2 linked regions of the Variovorax paradoxus genome follow. The protein of the gene in region 1 binds, or shares a complex with, the protein of each later gene. Links are inferred from orthologs where the notes say so. Each region holds a gene or a part of one and is shown in the gene's direction. Other genes may lie near its edges.

Region 1 (3,147 bases):
TGCATGCCGTCTTCCATCGGGCTCTGGTAGGGGCCGCTCTCGTCGTCGCCGCGCAGCATCAGCGCGCGGCGGCCGGCGTCCATGCGCTCGGCAATCTCGTCGTCTTCCACGCAGGTTTCCATGTAAGCGGCCTGCTGCGCTTCGACGAATTCGCGCTCGAAGGCGACGATTTCCTCGGGGTAGAAAAACTCCACCATGTTGAGCGTCTTGGTGGGGCTCACCGGGTGCAGCGTCGACACCGTGAGCACGTGCGGATACCACTCGACCATCACGTGCGGGTAGTAGGTGAGCCAGATCGCTCCGTACTTCGGCGGCTTGCCCTCGCGGTACTTGAGCAGCTGCTCTTGCCACTTTTGATAGATGGGGCTGCCCGCGCGGCCGAGCCGGTTGGCCACGCCCACGGTCTGCACCGAAAAGTTGCGGTTGAACTCCCAGCGCAGGTCGTCGCAGGTCACGAAGCTGCCGAGGCCCGGGTGGAACGGACCGACGTGGTAGTCCTCCAGGTAGACCTCGATGAAGGTCTTCCAGTTGTAGTTGCACTCGTGCAGCTCGACGCGGTCGAGCGCATAGCCCGTGAAGTCCAGGTCGGCGCGCGGGCCGAGATCGGCCATGTCGGCCGCCACGTCGCGCCCCACACCGCTTGCGCCGCGCTCGAACAAAAGGCCGTTCCACTCCGTGAGCGGATAGTTGTGCAGGTTGAGGCAGGGGTCGTGGTCGAAATGCGGCGCGCCGATCAGCGTGCCCGTGGTGCGCGGGTCGCTTGCGGCGTAGGTCCAGCGGTGCAGCGGGCAGACGATGTTGCCGCCGGTCTGATTGTCGAGCTGGCCGCGGCCTTGCAGGATGAGCGCCTGCCGGTGGCGGCACACGTTGGAAATGAGCTCCACGCCCTTGGGCGTGTGCACCAGCGCGCGGCCCTGGTGCTCTTGCGGCAGCGTGTGGAAGTCGCCGAGCTCTGGCACCGCCAGGCGGTGGCCCACGTAGCGCGGGCCCTGCGCGAACAGCGTTTGCATTTCGCGCGCGTAAAGCGACTCGTCGAAGTACGCGGAAACTGGAAGTTGGCTCGTGGCCTGCTGCAGTTGAAGACTTAAATCAGACATGGAGGACCTGACCAAGCTCCCCACAGGGAGAAAAAGAGAAAAACGGAAGGCGCCGTCTGGGAAGGCAACGGCCCGAGAGTTGTGCCGGCGCGGCCGGCAGGGGAACACGCGATTGTACCCAAGGGGGCACCGCGGTGCCCGCAGCCTTTCGTATGCCATTGCGGGGAATCCGGAACCGCGCCGTCCGCTCATCGGTGCGCCCTTTGCCGGGCGCTCCGGGGGCACCCGCGGCCATTCGGTTCCCCGCCCTAAAATGCCCGATTTCATACTTGTCCTCTCGCATGCCCAAGGTCCCTTCTTCCGCCGCCTCCAGCCCGGCGCCCACGCCCGACACCGGGCCGCTGCCGGCCAGCTACGAAGCCGGGCTCCAGGAGTTGGAACAATTGGTTGCAGAGCTCGAGTCGGGCCAACTGCCGCTCGACCAGTTGCTTGGCAGCTACCAGCGCGGTGCCGCGCTGCTCGCCTTCTGTCGCGAGAAGCTCCAGGCGGTCGAAGACCAGATCAAGGTGCTGGACGCGGGCAGCCTCAAGCCCTGGACCGCCGAATGAGCGCCGCTGTGGCCGATTGGGACGCCGCCCGGCTGGCAGGCTGGAGCGAGCCGCATCTGGCGCGTGTCGAAGCCGCGCTGTCGCGCTGGGTCGGCGTCGATGCACCGGTGCTGCTCGGCGATGCCATGCGCTATGCCGTGCTCGACGGCGGCAAGCGGCTGCGGCCTTTGCTGGTGCTGGCCGCGAGCGAGGCAGTGGGCGGCAATGCGGCTGCGGCGCTGCGCGCGGCCTGCGCCACCGAACTCATCCATGCCTACTCGCTGGTGCACGACGACCTGCCGAGCATGGACAACGACGTGCTGCGGCGGGGCAAGCCGACGGTGCACGTGAAATTCGGTGAGGCCGATGCACTCCTGGCCGGCGACGCCCTGCAGGCACTGGCCTTCGAACTGCTCACGCCCGAAGGCGATGAGATTCCCGCAGTCACACAGGCCACGCTGTGCCGCCTGCTTGCGCGTGCCGCGGGCAGCCAGGGCATGGCCGGCGGGCAGGCGATCGACCTTGCCAGCGTGGGCTTGGCCCTGAACGAAGCGCAGTTGCGTGAAATGCACCGCCTGAAGACCGGCGCGCTGCTGCAGGGCAGCGTCGAAATGGGTGCGGCCTGCGCTGCCAGCGTGGCGCCCGCCGCACTGGCCGCCCTGCGCGACTACGGCGCGGCCATCGGCCTGGCGTTCCAGGTGGTGGACGACATTCTCGACGTGACCGCCGATTCGGAAACTCTCGGCAAGACGGCCGGCAAGGACGCGGCCGCGGACAAGCCCACTTATGTCTCGCTGTGGGGCCTCGACGGCGCGCGTGCGCAGGCAAAACAGCTGCTTGCCGAATCGCTCGCTGCGCTCGAGCGCAGCGGCCTGGCCGAGACCGCGGCACTGCGCGCGCTGGCCCACATGGTCGTCGACCGCGACCGATGAACTGCTGAACAGATGGACAAGAAGAACCACGACGCTCCCATGGCCCCGCTGCTTCCCACGCTCCACGATCCCTCGCCCATCCGCCAGTTCGACCGGGCCCAGCTCAAGCAGCTGTCCGACGAAGTGCGCGCCTGCGTGCTCGACAACGTTTCGCGCACCGGCGGGCACCTGAGTTCCAATCTGGGAACGGTGGAGCTCACGGTCGCGCTGCACCATGTGTTCAACACGCCGCACGACCGGCTGGTGTGGGACGTGGGCCACCAGACCTATCCGCACAAGATCCTCACGGGCCGGCGCGAGCGCATGCCCACGCTGCGGCAGATCGGCGGCATCTCGGGCTTTCCGCAGCGAAGCGAGAGCGAGTACGACACCTTCGGCACCGCGCACTCGTCCACCAGCATCTCGGCCGCGCTGGGCATGGCCATGGCCGCCAAGCAAAAGGGCGAAGACCGCCATGCGGTGGCCATCATCGGCGACGGCGCGCTCACCGCGGGCATGGCCTTCGAGGCGCTCAACAACGCCGGCGTGTGCGACTGCAAGCTGCTGGTGATCCTGAACGACAACGACATGTCGATCAGCCCGCCGGTCGGC
Region 2 (3,232 bases), 1.5 Mb from region 1 along the record:
AGTTCGAGGTTCAACAGGTATTCGTCGACGCGGCTGCGGAAATAGCGCCAGAAGATCAGCGTCGGAATGGCCACGATCAGGCCGAAGGCCGTGTTGTAGAGCGCAATCGAAATACCGTGCGCCAGCTGCGCCGGGTTGCCGGAACCCACCGCGCCGCTTCCGGGCGATTGCGAGCCGAAGATCTCGATCATGCCGATCACCGTGCCCAGGAGGCCGAGCAGCGGCGCCGCCGACGCGATGGTCGCCAGGGCGGGCAGGTAGCGCTCCAGCTTATGCGCCACGGTACGCCCCGAGGCTTCCATGGCTGCGCGCAGGTCGTCTTCGGTGCAGCGCGGGTTGGCGTTGAGCGCGCGCAGCCCGGCGGCCAGCACCTGGCCGAGCATCGAATTGCGTTCGAGCTTGGTCACCACGTCCGGACCGGGAACCGCGCCGTGAGAGACGGTCATCGCCTCGTCGAGCAGTTTGGGCGGAAGGACCTTCACGGTCTTCAGACTTGTGAAACGTTCTATAACCAGCGCGAGCGCGATGACCGAACAAGCGAGCAATGGCCAAATCGGCCAGCCCGCGGCAACTATGATGGAAAACAAGAAAATCCTCCGGCCCGTAGACTGCAAATGCGCGGCGATTATCCACCGAGCCCACAACCGCCACGCGGCTTGTTTGCATGTAAGCGGAGACGCACAGATTCTGTGGATAACTTTGTGACTAACCCGATGCGCAACAGCTCCGGACCCGCATGGAACGGGCCTTCCATTAGATCGATTGAATTTTGAGCAGCACTTTCTTCAATGAAATCAACAGCTTGCACGACAAACCGTGCGCCTGTTTCGTATCAGGGTTTCACCGCCGGTGGGTGGCCGCTCACTGTGGAAGAGTGGCTGCCGGCCACTTGTGCGATTTGTGAACTTGCGTGAACCGAATGCCACACCGGGTCCGCGGATCTGGGCTGTCGGCGCTTTGTGCCGCGCGGTTGCCGATGCGCTCGACGCGCGGTTCAATCCGGTCGCGGTGCGCGGCGAAATCTCGGGTTTTTCGCGCGCCTCAAGTGGACATTGTTACTTCGCGCTCAAGGACGCGTCCGGCCAGTTGCGCTGTGCGATGTTCCGCCGGGCTGCCGGCCTGCTTGATTTTTCGCCGCGCGACGGCGACCAGGTCGAGGTGCGTGGGCGCCTGGCGGTCTACGAGCCGCGCGGCGATCTGCAGCTGGTGGTCGAAAGCCTGCAGCGCGCGGGGCAGGGGGCATTGTTCGAGCAGTTCCTGCAGCGCAAGGCGCGGCTCGAAGCCGAGGGGCTTTTCGATGCCGCGCGCAAGCGGGCGCTGCCCACCATGCCGCGCTCGGTGGGCCTCGTCACCTCGCTCGGCGCAGCGGCTTTGCACGACGTTGTCACGGCGTTGCGGCGCCGCGTTCCGCACATTCCGGTGGTTCTGGCGCCGGCGGCGGTGCAGGGCGCAGGTGCGCCGGCGGAGCTCGTTCGTGCGCTGCAATCGTTCTATTCATTGCAGCCGGCGGTCGACGTGATCCTGCTGGTGCGGGGCGGCGGCTCCATCGAAGACCTCTGGGCCTTCAACGACGAAACCCTGGCCCGCACCATCGTCCAGAGCCCGGTGCCACTGATCTGCGGCGTGGGGCACGAAACCGACTTCACCATCGCCGACTTTTGCGCCGATCTGCGCGCGCCCACACCCACGGCGGCGGCGGAACTCGTCAGCGCTCCGCAGGCGATGTGGCTCGGTGCACTCGACCTGCTGGAAGAGCGCCTCGGCGATGCGGTGGGTGCGCGTCTCGACGTGCTGGGCCAGCGGCTCGACCAGGCGGCGGCGCGGCTCGGCCGGCCTTCGGCGCTCGTGGCGCGCCAGCAGCTTCGATTGGCGCACCAAGCCCAGCGGCTGCACTACGCATTGCGATCGAGAGCCGAGCGTCTTGCCCATGTGCCACGTTCCATTTCGGCCGATTTCCCGTTGAAGCTCGAGCGCGCGTTGGCGCAGCGACGCGAGCGCCTCGAGCGCGTGGCCTTGCGCCTTCGGTTGCTCGACCCAGCCCTGGTGCTGCAGCGCGGCTACGCATGGCTCACCGGCCCCGACGGCCGGGCCATCGTCAGCGCCAAGAAACTGAATGCCGGCGATGCCGTGGTTGCGCGGCTCGCCGATGGTTCGGTCGACCTGACCGTCACGCCCGGCGAGACGGGACCACGTCCGACGCCGGGTGCGTAATTCCTTTCTAGAATCCTTTATTCCCCGCAACCAACCCACGAGAAAAAACCATGGAACATGTGCTCCCACCCCTGCCATATGCGCTTGACGCGCTGGCACCCGAGTACTCGAAGGAAACCCTCGAGTACCACTACGGCAAGCACCACAACGCCTACGTGGTGAACCTGAACAACCTGCAAAAGGGCACCGAGTTCGAATCGATGACCCTCGAGGAGATCGTCAAGAAGTCCAGCGGCGGCATCTACAACAACGCTGCCCAGATCTGGAACCACACCTTCTTCTGGAACTGCATGAAGCCCCAGGGCGGCGGTGCTCCCAGCGGCGCGCTGGCCAAGGCCATCGATGCCAAGTGGGGTAGCTACGACGCGTTCAAGGAAGCCTTCGTGAAGTCGGCCGTGGGCAACTTCGGCTCGGGCTGGACGTGGCTGGTGAAGAAGGCCGACGGTTCTGTGGACATCGTGAACATGGGCGCCGCCGGCACGCCGCTGACCACGGGCGATACGCCGGTGCTGACGGTGGACGTGTGGGAACACGCCTATTACATCGACTACCGCAACCTGCGCCCGAAGTTCGTCGAGACCTTCCTGGCCAAGCTGGTGAACTGGGACTTCGCGGCGAAGAACTTCGGCTGAAGCGGGTTTCCAAACAAAAAAAGCCGACCCTCGGGTCGGCTTTTTTCATGAGCCGGGCAGGCGGCCTGGCTCAGCGCCTGGAAGCGGCAAACAATTCGCCGCCCAGCTTGGCGCCTTTCTTGATGTTTTTCTTGGCGAACCAGCCCTGGTTCATTTCAAGCACGTAGCGCACGGGCTCTTCGGAACAGTGCGAGTTCTCGGTCAGGGGCTGCATGTCGACCAGGTTGACGATGCGGCCGTCGTCGGCCACGAAGGCGGCGGTCAAGGGCAGCAGGGTGTTTCTCATCCAGAAGCATTGGGTGGCCGGCTGCTCGAAGACAAAGATCATGCCTTCGGACTGCGGCATCTCCTTGCGGAACATCAAGCCGATCTCCCGCTGCCGCGGTGTT

What was found.
Region 2: the proteins of xseB (region 1) and xseA are in contact, whole or in part, in a cryo-EM structure (PDB 8TXR), measured with the Escherichia coli proteins. The link is inferred for Variovorax paradoxus from one-to-one orthologs.

Annotation. Positions count from the first base shown.
Region 1 is NZ_CP046622.1:1,717,795-1,720,941, forward strand. What follows is about bases 177-3,011. They hold xseB (exodeoxyribonuclease VII small subunit), read left to right. Parts: upstream 177-1,378; coding sequence 1,379-1,645; downstream 1,646-3,011. Other genes in these bases: GOQ09_RS08005 (aromatic ring-hydroxylating oxygenase subunit alpha), read right to left, coding at 177-1,097; GOQ09_RS08015 (polyprenyl synthetase family protein), read left to right, coding at 1,642-2,556; dxs (1-deoxy-D-xylulose-5-phosphate synthase), read left to right, coding at 2,596-3,011. Outside these bases: more of GOQ09_RS08005, read right to left, coding at 1-176; more of dxs, read left to right, coding at 3,012-3,147. UniProt on the Escherichia coli protein: Bidirectionally degrades single-stranded DNA into large acid-insoluble oligonucleotides, which are then degraded further into small acid-soluble oligonucleotides.
Region 2 is NZ_CP046622.1:3,183,193-3,186,424, reverse strand. The notes cover bases 136-3,055. They hold xseA (exodeoxyribonuclease VII large subunit), read left to right. Parts: upstream 136-900; coding sequence 901-2,211; downstream 2,212-3,055. Other genes in these bases: GOQ09_RS14740 (DUF192 domain-containing protein), read right to left, coding at 2,914-3,055; GOQ09_RS14745 (superoxide dismutase), read left to right, coding at 2,262-2,843; GOQ09_RS14755 (MotA/TolQ/ExbB proton channel family protein), read right to left, coding at 136-587. Also shown: more of GOQ09_RS14755, read right to left, coding at 1-135; more of GOQ09_RS14740, read right to left, coding at 3,056-3,232. UniProt on the Escherichia coli protein: Bidirectionally degrades single-stranded DNA into large acid-insoluble oligonucleotides, which are then degraded further into small acid-soluble oligonucleotides.